DNA from 3 places in the Micromonospora sp. CA-248089 genome. Region 1 is predicted to be linked to each of the others. Evidence: riboswitches for the same ligand, from Rfam matches in the RefSeq annotation. Region 1 holds a riboswitch; each other region holds the start of a gene.
What was found. Region 1 has a riboswitch for cyclic di-AMP ahead of ACQP26_RS00480 (NlpC/P60 family protein). Riboswitches for the same ligand answer to the same signal wherever they lie in the genome.
Positions count from the first base shown of each region.

Region 2: it holds a riboswitch for cyclic di-AMP, as region 1 does, so the genes downstream of both, ACQP26_RS10575 (C39 family peptidase) here and ACQP26_RS00480 (NlpC/P60 family protein) in region 1, are expected to answer to the same signal.
Region 3: it holds a riboswitch for cyclic di-AMP, as region 1 does, so the genes downstream of both, ACQP26_RS22925 (coiled-coil domain-containing protein) here and ACQP26_RS00480 (NlpC/P60 family protein) in region 1, are expected to answer to the same signal.

Region 1 is NZ_CP192016.1:97,733-104,223, reverse strand. Features, by position in the region: gene ACQP26_RS00510 (hypothetical protein) at 1-43, shown strand, start outside; tRNA gene ACQP26_RS00505 (tRNA-Gly) at 238-311, opposite strand; gene ACQP26_RS00500 (zinc metalloprotease) at 582-1,574, shown strand; gene ACQP26_RS00495 (pyridoxamine 5'-phosphate oxidase family protein) at 1,642-2,187, opposite strand; gene dcd (dCTP deaminase) at 2,266-2,844, shown strand; gene ACQP26_RS00485 (IS5 family transposase) at 3,004-3,912, shown strand; gene ACQP26_RS00480 (NlpC/P60 family protein) at 3,951-4,982, opposite strand; cyclic di-AMP (ydaO/yuaA leader) riboswitch at 4,996-5,130, opposite strand; gene ACQP26_RS00475 (N-acetylmuramoyl-L-alanine amidase) at 5,369-6,491, shown strand, end outside.
Region 2 is NZ_CP192016.1:2,201,742-2,208,232, forward strand. Features, by position in the region: gene ACQP26_RS10565 (acyltransferase family protein) at 1-497, shown strand, start outside; gene ACQP26_RS10570 (hypothetical protein) at 1,059-1,823, shown strand; cyclic di-AMP (ydaO/yuaA leader) riboswitch at 2,133-2,275, shown strand; gene ACQP26_RS10575 (C39 family peptidase) at 2,469-3,323, shown strand; gene ACQP26_RS10580 (alpha/beta fold hydrolase) at 3,506-4,252, shown strand; gene ACQP26_RS10585 (CDP-glycerol glycerophosphotransferase family protein) at 4,259-5,935, opposite strand; gene ACQP26_RS10590 (bifunctional cytidylyltransferase/SDR family oxidoreductase) at 5,955-6,491, opposite strand, start outside.
Region 3 is NZ_CP192016.1:4,903,111-4,909,601, forward strand. Features, by position in the region: gene ACQP26_RS22900 (hypothetical protein) at 193-522, shown strand; gene ACQP26_RS22905 (carbonic anhydrase) at 560-1,183, opposite strand; gene ACQP26_RS22910 (alpha/beta fold hydrolase) at 1,332-2,246, shown strand; gene ACQP26_RS22915 (HelD family protein) at 2,371-4,488, shown strand; gene ACQP26_RS22920 (cation diffusion facilitator family transporter) at 4,583-5,497, shown strand; cyclic di-AMP (ydaO/yuaA leader) riboswitch at 5,641-5,771, shown strand; gene ACQP26_RS22925 (coiled-coil domain-containing protein) at 5,776-6,491, shown strand, end outside.

The DNA.
Region 1 (6,491 bases):
CACGTTTCTCACCTTGGACCGGGTGAACCGGCAGATCCTCTGAGCCAGGACGGCCCTCGCGCCAGTGTCGGTCCGGGGGCCGTCCTGCAGGCCGAACCCACCCGCCGGGGTCAGCGTCGAACCGGTCGGCCATGTCGCTCGGCCGCTCCCGCGACACAGGCCCTATGGCCCGCTTCGGCTCCCTGACAACGCGGAAGCCCTGGTTGGGACTCTCGTCCTGACCAGGGCTTCCATGCGTGGAGCGGGTGACGGGAATCGAACCCGCACTGTCAGCTTGGGAAGCTGATGTTCTGCCATTGAACTACACCCGCAGGCGGCACCACTCTACCTGAAGCCCCCCACCCCCGTGCAGTCAGGTGCCCGCGCGCCACCTCGGCGAGGTGGCGGCATCGGGGGGCGGTTGCCCCCACCGCCTCCCCGAACTGGAGTGGATCAAGCACGCTCCGGAGCCGGCAGGCGCGAAGTTGCACGTCGGAAACGTATGGGCGTTCTCAAATGCGTCGATGGGATGTAACGTCTGCCACACGTTTCCGCACCGGCGTGACACACCCCCTGCCACGCCGTCAGAAAGAGGTGGGCCCATGGGACTTCGTCCCAACCTGCTGACCCGGCGTACCGCCGGTGTCGCGACGTCGACCCTCGCGCTGCTGCTCAGCACCGCCGCCGTCGGCGTCGTCCCCGCTGCTTCGGCCTTCTCGGCCGCCCCGGCCGACGTGTGTGCCGAGCCTGCTGACGCCCACGCCGACGAGCACTCGAACGCGCGCGTCGCCAAGGGTGGCAACGCCAAGCTCGACCCCAACCACCTGACCGCCAAGCAGGTCCAGGACCGGGAGGCCGACCTCGCCGCCGCGCAGCGCGAGCGCGCCAACTTCCGGACCGGCGCCGTCACCCCGCTGGCCACCGTGACGATCCCGGTCGTCGTGCACGTCATCCAGGAGAACAGCACCCGGGCCGGCGGCAACATCACCGACTCGATGATCAACCAGCAGATCACCGTGCTGAACCAGGCGTACGCGGGCTCGACCGGCGGCGCCGCCACCGCCTTCGGGTTCCAGCTCACGAAGATCAACCGGGTGACGAACCCGTCGTGGTACCCGATCGTGCAGGGCTCCTCCGCCGAGCGTTCAATGAAGACGTCGCTGCGTGTGGGCGGCAAGAACACGCTGAACATCTACCTCGGCGAGCTGAGCGACAGCCTGCTGGGCTGGGCGACGTTCCCGAAGCGCACGCTGGACAAGATGGACGGCGTGGTGGTGCTGAACGAGTCGCTGCCCGGCGGCACCGCGACCAACTACAACCAGGGTGACACCGGCACCCACGAGGTCGGCCACTGGCTGAACCTCTACCACACCTTCCAGGGCGGCTGCTCCGGCTCGGGCGACAGCGTCTCCGACACCCCGGCCGAGGCGTCGCCGGCGTACCAGTGCCCGACCGGCCGCGACACCTGCTCGACCGCCGGCAAGGACCCGATCACCAACTTCATGGACTACACGTACGACTCCTGCATGTACCAGTTCACCGCCGGCCAGGCGAGCCGCATGCTCACCGCGTGGAACGCCTACCGCGCAGCCTGACCGTCGTACCGCGTACCGGTGCCGGCCCTGTCCTCGGACGGGCCGGCACCGTTCGTCGTGGGCCGGGTCAGGCGGCCGGGCGGCGGGTGTCGAAGCCGTGCCGGCCCCGCCGGCCCTCGGCGGCGAGCGGGTCGCGCCGGGCCGGCGCGTCGCCGCGCGGATCGAGCCACACCCGCACCTGCGGCGGGGCGGCGCCGGGCTGGGCCACCGGGTCGCGCCGGGTCAGCATCGCCACCTCGACCGTGAACTCGAACAGCCGCCAGTCGCCCCGCGGCGACGCGCGGGCGATCCGGGCCAGCCGCGTCACCGTGGCCGGGTCGGTCACCGGCCGCGCGCGCCCCGCGATGTACGCCTCGTCGTCGCTCTCCTCCGGCGGGAACGAGTGCAGCGCGTAGCGACCGTCGCGTTCGAGGTCGCGGCGCTTCGGTGAGTCGATGACGAAGCACCAGAGCCCGTCGGCGGTGATCACCGGAGAGACCGGATGGACTCGGGGGCCGCCGTCGGCGCGGACCGTGGCGAGGTAGCCGAAGCCCGGCCCGTACTGCTGCATCAGGAGGCGGATCTCGTCGGCGAGGCGGGGCTCGTCGGCGGCGAATTCGGACCAGGAAGCCATGTGGACACTCTATCGAACACGTGTACGAAGATGTAGTGCGACACGCAGGTCACCCATACCGGTCGCTATGGTGTTCCGATGCTGCTCTCCGACCGCGACCTGGTCTCCGAGATCAAGGCCGGCACGCTCGCACTGGAGCCCTTCGAGCCCACGCTGGTGCAGCCGTCGAGCATCGACGTACGCCTGGACCGGCTGTTCCGGGTCTTCAACAACCACCTCTACACGCACATCGACCCGTCGATCCAGCAGGACGACCTGACTTCGATGGTGGAGGTGCCGGAGGGGCAGCCGTTCGTGCTGCACCCGGGCGAGTTCGTGCTCGCCTCCACGCTCGAGGTGATCTCGCTCGGTGACCAGCTCGCCGGCCGGCTGGAGGGCAAGTCGAGCCTGGGGCGGCTGGGGCTGCTGACGCACTCGACCGCCGGCTTCATCGACCCGGGCTTCTCCGGCCACGTCACGCTGGAGCTGTCGAACGTGGCGAACCTGCCGATCACGCTCTGGCCGGGCATGAAGATCGGCCAGCTCTGCATCTTCCGGCTCTCCTCGCCGGCCGAGCACCCGTACGGTTCGGCCGTCTACGGCTCGCGTTACCAGGGGCAGCGCGGACCGACGCCGAGCCGGTCCTGGCAGAACTGGCGTACCTGGCCGACGCGCTGACGGCGCCCGAAGTTGTTAATAAGGGCCCCCTCCTCTACCGGAGGCGTTAAGTGAGTGTTTGAGATTTGGGGTGCGGCGGCGTGTTGGGTTGAGGTGAGGGAAGGCCCTCGGTAGGTCCGGTGGTGTCGAGCCAACCGTTTCCATACCGAGGGCCTTCTGATGACGTTGTACCCGATCACTGTCACGCCGTCCGCGTCGCCCCGCCGTTATCCGTCGCAGCGGGTGCGGCGGGAGCGGGAACGGGCGGTGCGGCGGCGGTATCCCGGTGATCTGACCGATGCGCAGTGGGCGTTGATCGCGCCGCTGGTCACGCCGGTGTCGGTCGGTCGGCGGGGGCGGCCGCCGTCGCATCCGATGCGGGCGATCGTCACGGCGATCTTGTATGTGGCCTGCACCGGTTGTCCGTGGCGGGCCCTGCCGCGGGAGTTCCCGCCCCCGGGGACGGTGTACTGGTGGTTCGCTCGATGGCGCGATGACCACACGTTGATGCGTCTGCACGACCGGTTGCGGGAGCAGTGCCGTACCGCCGCCGGACGGCACGCGCATCCCAGCGCCGGAGCGATCGATTCTCAGTCGGTGCGCGCCGCGGACACCGTGCCCCGACACAGCCGCGGTTTCGACGTGGCGAAGAAGGTCAACGGCCGTAAACGCCACATCGTCGTGGACACCATGGGCCTACTCCTGGCCGTCATGATCACCGGCGCGCACGTCAACGACCGCACCATCGCCCGGGACCTGCTCTGGCGCACCCGGCTGTTCCACCCCCGCCTGCGCCTGCTCTGGGCAGACGGCGGCTACATCGGCACCCTGAGCACCTGGGCCCGCCACGCCCTCGACCTCACCGTGCACCTGGTCCACAAACTCCCCGGACAACACACCTTCGTCGTGCTGCCCCGCCGCTGGGTCGTCGAACGCACCTTCGCCTGGATCAGCAAGAAACGCCGCTGCGTCCGCGACTACGAACGCCTACCGGCCAGCCACGCCGCCTTCGTTACCTGGGCCATGATCCACGTCATGGTCACCCGCCTGGCCCGACACACGAAACCGGCCCAGGCAACCCACACCTGAGCCGGAATCTCAAACACTCACTAAGAGGGGGCCCTTCCTTACACGCGGCCGAAGCTGTTGATGTCGCCGTCGTCGACGCGCTTCATCGTGATGGGCTTGCCGGACTGGGAGGCGTGCACCACCCAGCCGTCACCCACGTACATCGCCACGTGGTGCAGGTCGCTGTAGTAGAAGACGAGGTCACCGGCGCGCAGCTCGGCGCGGCTGATCCGCTTCGTCATCCCGTGCTGCTGGCGTGCGTTGTGCGGCAGCGAGACGCCGCCCTTGGCCCAGGCTGCCATGGTCAGGCCGGAGCAGTCGAAGTGGTCGGGCCCGGCCGCGCCCCAGACATAGATCTTGCCGATCTGGGCGCAGGCGAACTTGACCGCCGCTCCGGCCGCGCCACCGGGGTAGCCGGCCGGGCAGGGTGCCGGGCGCAGCGGACCGCCGCCGCCCTTGCCGTACACCTTGAGCCGCAGCTTCTGCAGCCGGGCGATCTCGGCGTCGATCTGCTTCTTCTTTGCCGCGAGCTGGGCCTCGGTACGGGCCAGCCCGGCGATCATCTCGTCCAGCGGCTTCTTCTTCGCCGCCAGTTCGTCGCGCAGCGCGGCGACGGAGCGCACCTGCTCGTGCTGGCGGTGCGCGAAGCGGTCGAGCAGTTCCAGGCCGTTCACCAGGTCTCCCGGTGAGCGGCTGCCCAGCAGCGCGTTGACGGTGGAGAGGTTGTCGCCCTTGTAGGCGTCGGCGGCGAGCCCGCCGACCTGGCCGAGGGCGGCGTCCACCCGGGCCTGGAGGGGTGCGATCTGCCGGCCGAGGGCGTCGGCCTGCTTGCGCCGCGCGGCGAGCTGCTCGCGTACGGCGTTGACCTGTTCGATGACCGGTTCGAGCTTGTTCCAGTCGCGGTCGATCTGGGCCTCGATCTCGGCGACCGAGGGTTCGGCGTGTGCCGCAGTCGCGCCGCCGGTCAGAACGACGGCGGTGCCGACCAGCGCGGCGAGGGCGGTGGTGAAGCGGGACCAGCGGGAACGCGGCGCGACGCTGGACCGGTCGGTGGACCGGTTCGACGACGGCCGCGGGGCATGGAGTGCCACCGGGCGTCCGTACTCCTTCTTCCGTACCGCCTACCGGGTTAGCTGACGGATTCGGGCGGGAAGGGAGCCGCCCTACCGCATCGCTGCGGATTCACCCCAGGTACCTGGTTCCCCGGCTCGCCCGTGGGCGACTCGGCGGTGTCGGACCGTCACCGACCGGGTTGGACGGTGAGACGTGCGGCCGACGATTCACCAGAGTAGGGACCACCGTTATCGATCCGCAACTTCCAGCGCGGTGACACTCCGTACGCGATGAAGGGCCGCATCCCGGGCGGAGGTGAAGTTTTCTTTCAAGGCTGATTACTCAGTGGAAAGGTATTGACCCTTGCGGGTGTGCGGAGTGAGGGTGGAGACGCAGTGACCCCCATCCCTGTCCAGGAGGTTCGATGCTCCTCTCCGCCCCGCCGTCGGGCAGACGGATACTGCTCGCCGCCGCCGTGGCGACAGCCACCGCGCTGGCGACGACCGGCCCGGTGACCGCCGCGCCGGACACGTCCGCGCCCGCGAGCGACAGGCAACAACAATACGCCGCCGCCGCGGCCGAGTACGGCGTACCGCAGAACGTGCTGCTCGGCGTCTCCTATCTGGAGTCCCGCTGGGACACCCACCCGGGGCAGCCGAGCACCAGCGGCGGCTACGGCCCGATGCACCTGACCGACGCCGCCCACATCCTCGCCACGCCGGGCAGCGCCCACGTCGACGAGGACGAGGACCCGCGCGGCGACGACGCCCGCCCGCTGAAGCTCGACCCGGCCACCGCGGCCGCGCCGAAGCGGGAGACGCCGCTGCCGAGCGCCTCGCTCCAGACGCTCGACGCGGCAGCCGCGCTCACCGGGCTCGACGCGCGCACGCTGCGGACCGACCCGGCCGCGAACATCCGCGGTGGGGCGGCGCTGCTGGCGTCGTACCAGAAGGCTCTGGGTGGGCCGGTCGGTGCCGGCACCGACCCGGCGGCCTGGTACGGCGCGGTGGCCCGGTACTCCGGCGCGGACACCTCCGACGCCGCGGCGGCCTTCGCCGACGAGGTGTACGACCAGCTCGGCCAGGGCGCCAGCCGGACCACCGACGACGGTCAGCGGGTCACGCTCGCCGCCAGCGCAGCGACGCCGGACCGCTTTAGGCTGGCCCGCCTCGGCCTGCGCAACGCACAGCGGCCGGACGGACTGGAGTGCCCCGTCCGGCTCGCCTGCGAGTGGATTCCGGCGCCGTACGAGCAGCTCAGCGACGACCCGGGCGACTACGGCAACCACGACCTGGCCGACCGGCCGAAGCAGCAGAAGATCGAGTACATCGTCATCCACGACACCGAGGGCTACTTCGGCCCGAGCGTCGACCTGGTGAAGCGGGCCGACTACCTGGGCTGGCACTACACGCTGCGCTCGGTGGACGGCTACATCGCCCAGCACATCAAGACCAAGGACGTCGGCTGGCACGCCGGCAACTGGTACGTCAACGCGAAGTCCATCGGCCTGGAGCACGAGGGCTTCGCCGGTCAGGGCACCTGGTACA
Region 2 (6,491 bases), 2.1 Mb from region 1:
CGCTGTGGATCCCGGCCGAGTTCTGGGCGGCGCTGCTCGCGGTCGCGTACCTGCTGGTCATCGCCGCCGCGGCGGACGCCGACGTGCGCGGCCGGCCCACCCCCTGGCGGTCCCGCGCCATGGTCTGGCTCGGCGAGGTGTCGTTCGCCTTCTACCTGGTGCACGTGCTGGTCATGGTCACCGTGCTGCGGCTGACCGGGCACTGGGGGAGCGGCCTGCCCGGCTGGCGCGGCCCGCTCGCGGTCCTCGGCTTCCTGGTGGTCACGCTCGCGCTGGCCGCCGCGCTGCACCGCTGGGTGGAGGTGCCGATGATGCGCCTGCTCGGCCCGTCCCGCCGGGCCCGCGCCGCGTCCCGCGTGCGAGCCGCCGCGCCGGCCGTGCCGGCTCCGCGCGGGGCTGCCGACGACGCCGCCACCCCGGCCGCCGACGACGGCGCGACGTCCGTCGCCGGTCCGGGCGAGGGCATCGAGTACGCCGGGCGGCGTCGCCCGGACTGACACGCGCACCCGTCGGCCGGTCGATTCGCGACACGCCGTGCGGCGGTGCGTTCGTGGGGGTTCGGCGGTAATTTGTACCCGTGCTTCCGATCGCGCTCACCTGCCCCGTGTGGTGGGTGGCGCGCTGGACCGCCCGGATGCTCGCCAGTCTCGCCGTGGTCGTCGCCTGTTCGTTCGGCGCCGCCACGCTGCCGTCCGGTGTCGCCGCTGCCGCCCCGGCTCCGGCGGCGGCCGTCCCGGCGTACCCCGTCGCCGGTGCCTCGGCCACCGTGCGGCCGGAGGCCGACCGCGCGGCCGAGCGGCAGGCCCTTCCCGCCGGTGTCCCGGCGCCCGCTCCCGGGCCGTCGGCCCGGCCGCACCGCAGCCGGTCCCGGCCGGCCGGGTCGCCGCGCCGGCCGGCCCGCGGGCCCCGCCCGCCCGCTGATCCGCCCACGGGCCGCGCCCGTTCACCGCACCCACCGAACGTCATCCCCGCACCCGCCCCGGCGGCCCGTTCCACCGGCCCGCCCCGGCGAGGTCGTGCGGGTCCTCCCGTCAGGTTCTTCCCGTGAGGTGCCGACCATGTCGCAGACCGCTCTGTACCACTTCCTCACCGCGGTGCCCGAGGCCGCCGCCATCTGGTCCTTCCTGCTGCTGCTCGCCCTGGGCCTGCTCGCCGCGCTCGTCGCCCGGCCGGAACGCGACCCCGAGCCGGAGGCCGTCCCCGAGCCGGCCGACGCCGACGCCGTCCGCCGCGACGATCTGGTCCGCTACGCCGAGGAGGTGGCGGTGGCCGCCGCCGGGGCCGCCCAGACGGCCCGTCGCCGCCGGGAGCGGTGGCTGGCCGCGCAGGACGAGGCGGACCGGGCCTGGACCGCGTACGACGAGGCGGACGGCGCCGCCCGCCGCCTGGCCGGCGCCGCCGCGCTGGGTGCCCCGCGCACCCCGCGCACCCCTGGCGAGTACGCGGCCCGGGAGCGCTGGCTGCACCACGCCGCCATGACGGCGCACTGGCGGGGCGACCTGACCGCCCGTCAGCTCGCCGACGTGCTGGCGCACCGCAACGGGTGGGATCCGCGCCGGCACCCGGCCGAGCAGGAGATCGTGCTGGCCCGCACGGTCCGGGACGGGCGCCGGGCCGGATGGGAGCGCGCCGCCGCGCGGGAGCGGGCGGCCTGGCGGGACGCGGAACTGGCCGCCGAGGCCGCCCGGACCCTCGCCGCCGAGGCGTACGCGGCAACCGTGGCCCTGCGGCCCGCTCTGCCGTACCGGAGCGCGACGACGAGCGCCCTGCCGGTGCCCGCGGCGGTCCGGAACGCGCGGTGGCGCCCGGCCCGGGTCGGCTGAGGCGACCCGTCTCGACCGAATTGTTACCCGGAATATGGTGAGCCCGGTCACCCGGGCCGCCGAATCGGGCGTGGGGCGCAGAACGGGTCATCGAGTCGCGCAATTGCCGGTCGGCTGCTCGCCGTCTGTCCTGTTTCCGCCGCCGGGTGCCGTCGAAACTGCTTGTCCCATTGAGTGAAGTCAGTAACCGGGTGTTCCGAAATCCGTTACCGCGGATCACGTTTACGCAGGTGGGAGCGCTTGGCATGGGACATACCCACCGGTAGTGTCGGCGCGTCCGATGCGGTAATCGATCGCCGACGGCGACGCCGCACCGACCCGCCTAATCGAGTTCCACGAACCGGGGACCCATGAGCACCATCGGGGTGAATCCGCGAGCCCACGGCCCGCGGTAGGGCGTACTTCCCGCCCGAATCCGTCAGCTAACCCGGTCGGCGGCCACGGAAGGAGTTACCCCTCTTGCCCACCCCTCGATCGTCCCCCCGCCTCCACGGCACCGCGGTGCCCGCGCTCGCCTGACGCGCGACCGGCAACCGCCCCCTGGGCGCCCGGCATCACGGGCGTTCCCGATCCCCCGGCCATCCGGCCCCGCCAGCACGTGTGAGTTCCTCCGCGTGCCGGGCCGGCGTGTGCCGCTCACGCCCCGTGGAGGATTTCGTGAAGCACCACCTGAAGCGTCAGCTGCGACGGATCGTCACCGAACGCCCGTACCAGATCATCGCCGGATCGGCCGCCGCGCTCGTGCTGGCCGCCGGTGCCGGCACCGTCGCCGCCGCCGGTGACGACGCCCCGGTCCAGGAGAACACCGCGGCGGTCGCCGATCTCGGCGCCGCCCGCCTCGGCGAGCAGCCCGCCAGCCGCGGCGAGGCCCGCATCGCCGTACCGCCGGCGTCGCCCAGCGCCTCGGCCGCGCCCAGCGCGTCGGCGAGCGCCTCCCCGTCGGCCAAGGCGGCGGCGGACCCGGACCTCACCCGGAAGGCCAAGCCGAAGCCGCCGTCGAGCAAGTCGCTCGACTACGACTACCAGGCGCAGATCAACTACTTCTACTGCGGCCCGGCCGCCGTGCGCAACGCGCTCAGCGCCGCCGGCATCGAGCGCAGCCAGGACGCGCTCGCCGGCCCGCTCGGCACCACCGAGATGGGCACCAACTCCGCCGAGGACACCACCCGGGTGCTCAACCAGCAGGTCAAGGGCAACCCGTACCGGACCCGCATGATTCCCGGCACCGCCACCCCGGCCCAGATGGACCGGCTCCAGGCCGACGTCGTCGAGGCGATCAGCAACGGCCGCGCGGTCGTCGCGAACGTCGCCGGTACCGCCACCGACACCAACGGCGGCTGGCACTCGTTCCCGGGCGGCCATTACGTCGCCGTGGTCGGCTACAAGGACGACGGCCGGACCGTACGGATCGCCGACTCGGCCGACCCGTCGCTGCCCTCGTACTGGCTCACCACGATCGACCTGGCGCACTGGATCGCCAGCCGCGGCTACTCCGCCTGACCGTCCCACCCCACCCCGGCCCCGCCTCGCCTCGCCCCGTTGATCTTGCAGTTGTGGCCCCGGCATAACGGGTGAGCCGGGCATCCCGGGGGCCGAAACCGCAAGATCGACGGGCTGGTGGGGGCCGGGGGTGGCGGGGTTCGGTCTCGCGTGTGCGGGGCGGGCGGTGGCAGACTGCGCCAATGGGCGATGCGACGGGGAAGCGGCACCTGATTCTCCTGCACGGCGTGGGTGCCACCGGCGAGGTGTGGCTGCCCTGGGCGCCGCTGCTGGAGCGCCGCTGGCCCGGCCGCTGGCTCGCCCCCGACCTCGCCGGTCACGGCTGGTCGCCGCCGCTGCCCGGCTACTCGTTCGAGGCCCTCGCCCAACGCGTGGCCGACGGGCTCGGCCCGGTACGGCTCGGCCCCACCGACCGGCTGGTGCTGCTCGGGCACTCGCTCGGCGGGGTGGTGGCGCTGGCGCTCGCCGCCCGGCAGCGGGCCCTTCCGGTCGACGCGGTGGTGGGGCTCGGCATCAAGGCGGTCTGGTCCCCGGCCGAGCTGGCGAAGTCGCAGGAACTGGCCGCGCGGCCGGTCACCTGGTTCGCCACCCGCGACGAGGCGGCTCGCCGCTACCTGCGGGTGTCAGGGCTCGCCGGGTTGTTCGCCCCGGACCATCCCGTGGTGGAGGCGGGGCTGCGGCGGGAGGACGGCCGCTGGCGGCTCGCCATGGATCCGGCGGCGTTCGCGGTCGGGGAGCCCCGGCTGGCGGCGCTGCTGGCCGCCACCGACGTGCCGGTGCTGCTGGCCCGGGGCGAGCAGGACCCGATGGTGACCGACGCGCAGCTCAAGGAACTGGGTGTGCCGGTGGCCACGCTGCCCGGGCTGGGCCACAACGCGCACGTCGAGGACCCGGCCGCGGTGCTCGCCCTGCTCGACCCGTACCTCTGAGCGGGCCTACACCACGGCGCGCGGCGCCGGGACCGACCATTCGGGTTCCAGCTCGCGGCGGGCGGCGGTGAGGAACGCCTCGGCGTAGCCGTCGGCGGGGAAGTCGCCCAGGTAGCGGGTCCGGGCCGCCCAGCGCTGCGCCGCCTTCGGGTCGGCGTCGAGCAGGTCGGTGAGCACCTCGTCCACGTTGGACATGTCGCGCCGCAGCACGTAGCCGGACGCCGCCAGCGGGAACCGCTCGACGAAGTGCTCGCCGTCGGCGCCAGTGTCGGTGACCGCGTACGGCTTGCCGGAGTAGAGCCAGTCGGAGATGACCCCGGAGACGTCGGAGACCAGCGCGTCGGCGCGGTTGACACATTCGGTGAGCGTCAGCTCGCGGCTCGCGGCGGCGCCGAACAGGTGCGGCCGGCCGGTCCTGGCCCGGTCGGCGGCGAGCAGTTCGGTGAGGCGGGCGAGCTGGCGGGCCGAGGCCGGGTTCTTGCCGGTGTACGGGTGGGCGCGCAGGATCACCGTGGCCCCCCTGTCGATCAGCCGGCGGATCAGCGTCTCGGCCACCGGCAGCGAGCAGTAGTTGGCGTCGGCGTGGTGCCCGGTCCAGGTCGGGGTGTAGAGGACCGTCGGGTGCGCCGACGGGGTGACCGGCTCCCGGCGTACCTCGATGGCCTCGACCTGGGGACGGCCGACCACGACGAACTTGTCGGCGGGGATCTCCACGCCGGCGCGGGCGTACCTGTCGATCGCCGCCTGCCCGGCCACGAAGATCTTGTCGAAGATGGCCGAGACCGGGTTGGCGCTCGGTGCCTTGTCGCTGTCGCCGTGGTGCAGCTGCACGTGGGTGAGCTGGTTGAACCGGATCAGGTGGGCGTTCTTCGCGCCGTGGTTGACGTAGAAGGCGACCCGCAGGCTGGGCACCAGCGCCTCGTCCAGCGCCTTCAGCGTGGGGCAGAGGACCACCGGGGCGCGGGTGGCGGCGGCCACCGCGGGCAGGAGCTCCGGCTCGCGCAGCACCACCACGAACGGGCGGCCGATCCGCTCCAGGTACGGCAGCCACATGGTGACCTGGTACTCCGAGCCGGGCGGCGCGGAGAAGTGCAGCACGAACTCGGGCCGGTGGTGGCGCAGCGCCCGGCCGACCGGTCCACCTCCGGCGGGCGGCCGGAACCGGCGCCGGGCGAGGTCGAGCGCGACCGCCCCGCATCCGGCGCCGACCAGCAGCGCGGCGGCCAGCGCCGTCCAGGCCGGCAGCGTCAGGGCGGCGGCGAGCGCCACCACGGCGAGCAGCACCAGCAGCGCGTCGCCCAGCCGGGCGGCGACCACGGGTGCCCACGTGCGGACCGGGAGGTTCGCCGCGCGGATCTCCAGCGCGCCGGCCTGCCGCAGCGGGCCGACCAGCAGCACCAGGCCGAGCAGCACCAGCGCGGTGGCGGTCAGCGCCGGGTCGAAACCGTCGTCGAGGCGCCGGGCGTAGCCGACCAGGATGCCGGCGGCGACGAGCACCGTCTCGGCGAGACCGTCGGCCGACGGCCGGACGCGGCGCTCCCAGGCGGTGGCGGCGAGCGCGGCCACCGCCAGCGCCAGGCCCCAGCCGGTGGCCCCGGTGAGCGCCACGACGAGGAAGGCCAGCACCGCCAGCCCGGTGGTCAGCACCCGGGCGAGCAGCTTGCGGACCAGGTCACCACGCATCTGACACGTCCCGTCGGGTTCAGGCGCCGGTGGACAGCTCGGACCGGTCGGCGCCGGGCTGGGCCGGTACGGCGGCCACCGGCTCGCCGGGGGAGCGGCGCACGTCGACCACCTGGCCGGTCAGCTCGGAGATCAGCACGTCCAGGGACGCCTGCGCGACCGCCTCGGAGGAGAGCAGCGTGTGCTCCGGCTCCTCGCCGAACGCCCGCGTCCGCATCGGGGTGGCGGTGCGCTCCGGGTTGACGCAGTTGACGCGTACCCCGAATTCGGCCCACTCGTCGGCGAGCGCCTGGGTGAGGTTGACCAGCGCGGCCTTGGTGGCGGAGTAGAGCGCGTAGCGGGCCCGGCCCCGGGTGTACGAGCTGGACGTGTAGAGCAGCAGCTGGCCCTTCGTCTGCTGCAGGTACGGCAGCGACTGGCGCGCGATGGTGACCGGGCCGACGAAGTTGACGTGCAGGAGACGGTCCATCGTCTCCGAGTCCATCTCGGCCAGCGCGCCCTTCTCCAGGATGCCGGCGGTGACCACCACGTGGTCGATCCGGCCGGTCGCCTCGAA
Region 3 (6,491 bases), 1.7 Mb from region 1:
ATACCCGGGTGGTGGACCCGGTTATGCCCTCTGACGCCGCGACGACCAGCCAGGTGTCGTGGTCGTGTACAGTTCTCTGGGCGGTTCTCTGTGCCGCCGTACATCTTCGCGGGCCGGCGCCCACCCGGGCGTCATCCGCACAGCCCCCGGACGGCCTTCCGTCCCCACCGTACGTCTGCAAGGAGTACCTCCGTGGCGAGCAACACCTCTAAGACCGCGCGCGCGTCCGTCCGGGCCGGCCAGGCTGGCCAGGGTGGCGCCCTCAGCGTGCTGGGCGAGTTCAAGTACCTGATCCCGCTCAACGGCGGCAAGCACGCCTACGTGCGCAACCTGACCAACGGCAAGACCGCGCACCTGCGCACCGACTCCGACGCCTTCGTCGAGGAGATCCGGGTGCTGGCCGCCGCCGGCCACGCCGCCAAGATCCGCGCCGAGATCAACGGCCTGGCCGCGTCCTACCCGGACCACGGCTGGGACGCCACCGAGAAGCGCCTGGTCGAGGCCGGCGTCTTCGAGGGCTGAGCGCCCTCACCCGCACCACCGCGACCGCCCGCCGGGATCACCCCGGCGGGCGGTTTCGCGTCTCCTCCCGCGGCAGCAGCGTGACCTCGCCCGTGGCCAGGTCGTAGAGCGCGCCCTCCACCGCCAGTTCGCCGGCCGCCACCGCCCCGGCCAGCCGGTCGTCGGCGCGCAACGCGGCCACCGTGCGCCGGACGTGGCGGCGGATCGCCAGCGGGTGCGCGTCCGGGTCGTCCACCCCGACGTCGGTGACCGCCGGGGCGATCCGGTCCACCACGTACGCCAGGTCCCCGCCGGGCCGCCGCCCGGTGCGCAGCGCCTCGACGGTGGAGCCGACCGCGCCGCAGCGCTCGTGGCCCAGCACCATCACCAGGCGTACGCCGAGCTGCTCCACCACGTACTCGATCGAGCCCCGCACGGCCCGATCCAGCACGTGCCCGCCGGTGCGGATCACGCAGATCGAACCGAACGTCTGGTCGAAGATCGCCTCCAACGGCACGCGGGAGTCGATGCAGCCCAGCACCACCGCGTACGGCTGCTGGTCGCCGGAGGCCACCGCCGCGGCGGCGGTGACGTCGTGCCCGTGCACCGGCTGGCCGCTGACGAAGCGGCGGTTCCCGGCGAGCAGCTCGGCCAGCGCGGCGCGCGGACTGGTGGACGGCATGCCTCCCAGCCTGGTCACCGATCCGACGCCGTGGGCCCGGACGGGAATCTTCTCTCCGGGCCGGTTGCCGTGGTCTCATGGCGGGTAACGCCGGTGTCACCGCCGGGTCATCCGGTGGACACACACCGGTGGGCCCGGGAGGTGGACGATGCCGGACCTGGAACTGCGGCTCCCCGACGACGTACGCCTGCACGTAACCGTCACCGGGCCGGTCGACGCCGAGGTCACCGCGGTCCTGCTGCACGGCTGGACGCTGGACGGGCGCAGCTGGCACCGCCAGGTCGCCGAGCTGCGGGAACGCTTCGGCGGCCGGATCCGGGTGGTCACCTACGACGCGCGCGGCCACGGCCGGTCGAGCTGCCTGGCGCTGCGCGACGCCACCCTCGCCCAGCTCGGTGACGACCTGGCGGCGGTGGTCGACGAGATCGTCCCGTCCGGGCCGGTCGTCCTGGTCGGGCACTCGATGGGCGGCATGACCGTGATGGAGTACGCCCACCGCCACCCCGACCGGTTCGCCGCCCGGACCGCCGGGCTGGTCTTCGTCTCCACCACCGCCGAGGGGCACACCCACACCGCGTACGGCCTCTCCCCTCGGATCACCCGGCTGATCCGCCTGGCCGAGACCACCGGCGCCGGGGTGCTGGCCCGCTGCGGCGGCTGGCGGCCCCCGCACGCGCTGCTGCGCGCCCTGCGCCCGAGCATCCGCTGGATGCTGTTCGGCGACCGCTGCGACCCGGCGGACATCCGGCTGGTCACCTCGGCGGTGGCCCGGGCCACGCTGCGCTCGATCGGTGGTTTCCGCGCCTCGATCGGCGCCCAGCACCGGCTGGAGACGCTGGCCGCGCTCGGCGTGCTGCCGGCCGCCGCGCTGGTCGGGGACCGGGACCGGCTCACCCCGCCGCCGTGCGCCGAGTCCATCGCGGCGGCGCTGCCCACCACGGAGCTGACCGTCTGCCCGGGTGCCGGGCACATGCTGATGATGGAGCGCCCCGACGAGGTGAACGCGGCCCTCGCCGGCGTGCTGGACCGGGTGCTGGCCGACCGCCCGGCGACCCGCCTCTGAGCGTCTCCCGCCCGCGAGCGGGGCAGACGTACGCCACGTGCGCGGCATGCCCCGATGTGCCGGTTGCCGGCGGCCCGTACCCTCATTCAGCCCGCCGTGCCCTCCGAACACAGGAGCATCCGCGTTGACCGACCAGACCACGCTGGACCGGGAGATCGCCGCCGAGCAGCGTCACCTCGACCGGGTGTACGCCCGGCTGGCCGAACTGCGCCGGTCCGCGGCCGACGCCGAGCGGGAGGGCTACCGGCTGGCCCGGGTCGGGAACTTCGGCGCGCTGGTCGAGCGGGACGCGATGGTCTTCCACGCCGCCCAGCGCCGGCACGTGCTGGACGCCGAGCACGAGGGCCTGGTGTTCGGCCGGCTGGACCTGCGGACCGGTCAGGTGCTGCACGTCGGCCGCCTCGGTGTGCGGGGCGTGGACGCGGAGACGCTGGTGGTGGACTGGCGGGCGCCCGCCGCCGCCGCGTTCTACCAGGCGACGCCCGCCGAGCCGCGCGGCGTGGTGCGCCGGCGCACGATCCAGTCCGCCTCGGAGAAGGTCACCCGGATCGAGGACGACCTGCTGGACCCGGAGGCCGCGCCGCCGGACATGGCGGTGGTCGGTGACGGGGCGCTGCTGGCCACGCTGTCCCGGGCCACCGGCCGTGGCATGCGGGACATCGTCGCCACCATCCAGCGCGAGCAGGACGAGGCGATCCGCTCCCCCGGCAACGGCGTCACGATCGTCTCCGGCGGCCCGGGCACCGGCAAGACGGCGGTGGCGCTGCACCGGGCCGCGTACCTGCTCTACTCCGACCGGGCCCGGTACGCCGGCGGCGGCATCCTGGTGGTCGGCCCGTCCGGCGTGTTCGTCGAGTACATCGCCTCGGTGCTGCCCTCGCTCGGCGAGGAGACCGCCACGCTGCGCTCGCTCGGCTCGCTGTTCCCCGGCCTGTCCGCGTCCCGCACCGACCCGCCGGACGTGGCGGCGGTGAAGGGATCGCTGCGGATGCGCCGGGTGCTGGAACGCGCGGTCCGCGACGCGGTGCCGGACTCCCCGGCCGAGTTGCGCCTGCTGTACCGGGGTGAGCTGCTGCGCCTGGAACGCCCCGCGCTGGACGCGATCCGGGACCGGACGCTCGCCCGTGGGGCGCGCCGCAACGAGGTACGCCGGGCGGCGTTCGACGCCGTCCTGGCCGCGCTCTACGCCCAGGCCCGCACGCTGCGGTTGGGCCGGCTGCCGGAGCAGCCCGCGTTCGAGGACGAGATCATCGAGCGGCCGGAGTTCCGGGAGTTCCTCAAGGCGTGGTGGCCCCGGCTGCACCCACGGCACGTGCTGGACTGGCTGGCACGCCCGGACCGGCTGCGCCGCTACGCCGGGGGCGTCCTCTCCTCGGCGGAGATCCGGCTGCTCGCCGACGCGTACCGGAGCCTCGGCACCGAGGGGCTGACGGTGGCCGACATCGCGCTGCTGGACGAGCTGGACGCGCTGCTCGGCAAGCCGGTGCAGCGGGCCCGGCCCAAGCGCGATCCGTACCAGCTCGCCGGTGGCGTGCGCGAGCTGAGCACGTACGCCGACCGGCAGCGTGCCGCCCGCGCGGCGGCGCGGGAGCGTCCGGCCGACTACCGCGACTACGCGCACGTGGTGGTCGACGAGTCGCAGGACGTCTCGCCGATGCAGTGGCGGATGATCGGCCGGCGCGGCCGGCTGGCGTCCTGGACGGTGGTCGGTGACCCGGCGCAGACGGCCTGGACGGGCGATCCGCAGGAGCTGGACCGTGCCCGCGACCAGGCGCTGGGGCGGCGCAAGCGGCACCGCTACGAGTTGACCACCAACTACCGCAACTCGGCGGAGATCTTCGCGGTGGCGGCGGCGGAGATCCGCCGCCTGTACCCGGATCTGCCGCTGCCCGACGCGGTGCGGTCCACGGGCGTGCCGCCGGTGGAGCGTACGGTGCCCGCCGCCGACCTGCCGGCGGCCACGGTCGAGGCGGCCGAGGCGCTGCTCGCGCAGGTGGAGGGCACCGTCGGTGTGATCACGCCGGTGCCGCGCCGGGACGAGGTGGCCGGCTGGCTGGGCGCGCTCGGCACGGGCCGCCTCCAGGTGGTGACCAGCCTCCAGGCCAAGGGCATGGAGTACGACGGCGTGGTGCTGGTGGCGCCGAGCGAGATCCGGGCCGACCCGGGCTCGGGCGTACGCACGCTCTACGTCGCGCTGTCCCGCGCCACCCAGCGCCTCACCACGCTCGATCCGGTGGGGTGAGTGGCCGCGTCGGCGCCACCCACAGTTCACTTGCATACATAGCGATGTGAACATACATTGAGCCTGGCCGGTACGGGGCAGGGAAGGTGTTGGCGTGGGCGCAGGTCATGACCACAGCGGCGCGGTGGCCAACGCGGCACACCGCCACCGGGGCCGCCTCTGGGCCGCCTTCGCGCTGCTCGCCGCCCTCATGGTGGTCGAGGCGGTGGCCGCCTTCACGACCGGATCGCTCGCGCTGCTCTCCGACGCCGGGCACATGTTCACCGACGTCCTCGGCATCGGCATGGCGCTCGCCGCGATCTCCGCCACCCGCCGCGCCGGCACCGACCCGCAGCGCACGTTCGGGCTCTACCGGCTGGAGGTGCTCGCCGCCCTCGCCAACGCCGTACTGCTCGGCGCCGTCGCGGTCTACGTCCTCATCGAGGCGGTACGCCGGTTCGGCGAGCCGCCGGAGGTGCTGGCCGGCCCGATGCTCGTGGTGGCGGTGCTCGGCCTGCTCGCCAACATCGTCGCGTTCGCGCTGCTGCGCGCCGGGTCGAAGGAGAGCATCAACCTGCGCGGGGCGTACCTGGAGGTGCTCGGCGACCTGCTCGGCTCGCTCGGCGTGATCGCCGCCGCGTTGATCATCACGGTCACCGACTGGTGGTGGGCCGACCCGCTCGTCGCCGTCGGCATCGGCGTGTTCATCCTGCCGCGCACCTGGCGGCTCGGCCGGGCCGCGGTCCGCATCCTGGTGCAGGCCGCGCCGGAACACCTCCAGGTCACCGCCGTGCACGACCGGCTGGCCGCCGTGCCGGGTGTGGCCGAGGTGCACGACCTGCACGTCTGGACGCTCACCTCGGGCATGGAGGTGGCCTCGGCGCACCTGACCACCGACCCGGGCGTGGACCCGGCCGGGGTGCTGGCCGCCGCGCGGGCCGCCCTGCACGAGGACTTCTCCATCGATCACGCCACGTTGCAGGTCGAGCCCGGAGCGTCAGCCGGAGTGTGCGGAAAGACCGAGTGGTGATTAGGACAGACTTAAATCACTGTGACTGTTGTAGTCTTATGCCGGTTTTGCCCCGCCTAGTGGCATTGCTCGACGGAGCCGTGCCCGGGCAGCGCCGGTAGTCTCGGTCGCGGCCGCACCCGCGGGCGCCACCGGCCCCGGTGGGGCGGCCGTCGCCTAATCGTCCGCAGGGGCGAGCCGGGGAACCACGTACGTGGGGTGCATCCGCGTCAGCGGTAGGGATCTTCCGTCCCGAACCCGTCAGCTAACCCGGTCGGCGTTGACGGAAGGACGTGTGAATGCCCCCAGTGGCACCTGTACGACGGACGGCCGCCCGGTTGGCGGCCCTGCTCGTCGCGACGCTGGCCCTCGGCGTCGCGACCGTTCCGGTCTCCCCCGCCTCCGCGGCGCCGGCGACCGGCCTGCTCGCCGCCGCACCCGGCGGCGACGACGAGGGCGGCACGCCGGAACTGCGCGCCCAGCTCGACGCGGCCAGCAAGGGCTGGCTGGAGGCGAAAGCCGCGCTGAACCGGTCGGTGACCCGCCAGAAGCAACTGAACGACCAGCTCAAGACCGTCGGCGCCGAGCTGGCCGTACGCGACGCCAAGGTCGGCGAGATCGCCGCGGTGGCGTACCGCAACGGCCGCCTGGGCACCGCCGGGGCGCTGCTCGGCAGCAGCAGCCCGGAGGGCTTCATGGACCGGGCCGCCGCGCTGGAGCAGGTCGCCGCGCACGAGGACCGTACGCTGCGCGACCTGATCACCACCCGGGACGAGGCCACCCGCACCCGTGCCCAGCTCGACGGGGAGATCCGCGAGCAGCGCAAGCAGGTCGCGGTGATGGGCAAGCGCAAGGAGCAGGCCGAGCGCGCCCTGGAGGTCGCCAACGACCGCGCCTCGCGCAGCAGCACCAGCGGCGGTGGCAGCGTCCAGGGCACCTCCAACAAGAACGCGAAGCCGGCGCCACGCAACTCGGACGGCTCCTGGCCGTCGGAGTCGTGCAGCGTCAACGACCC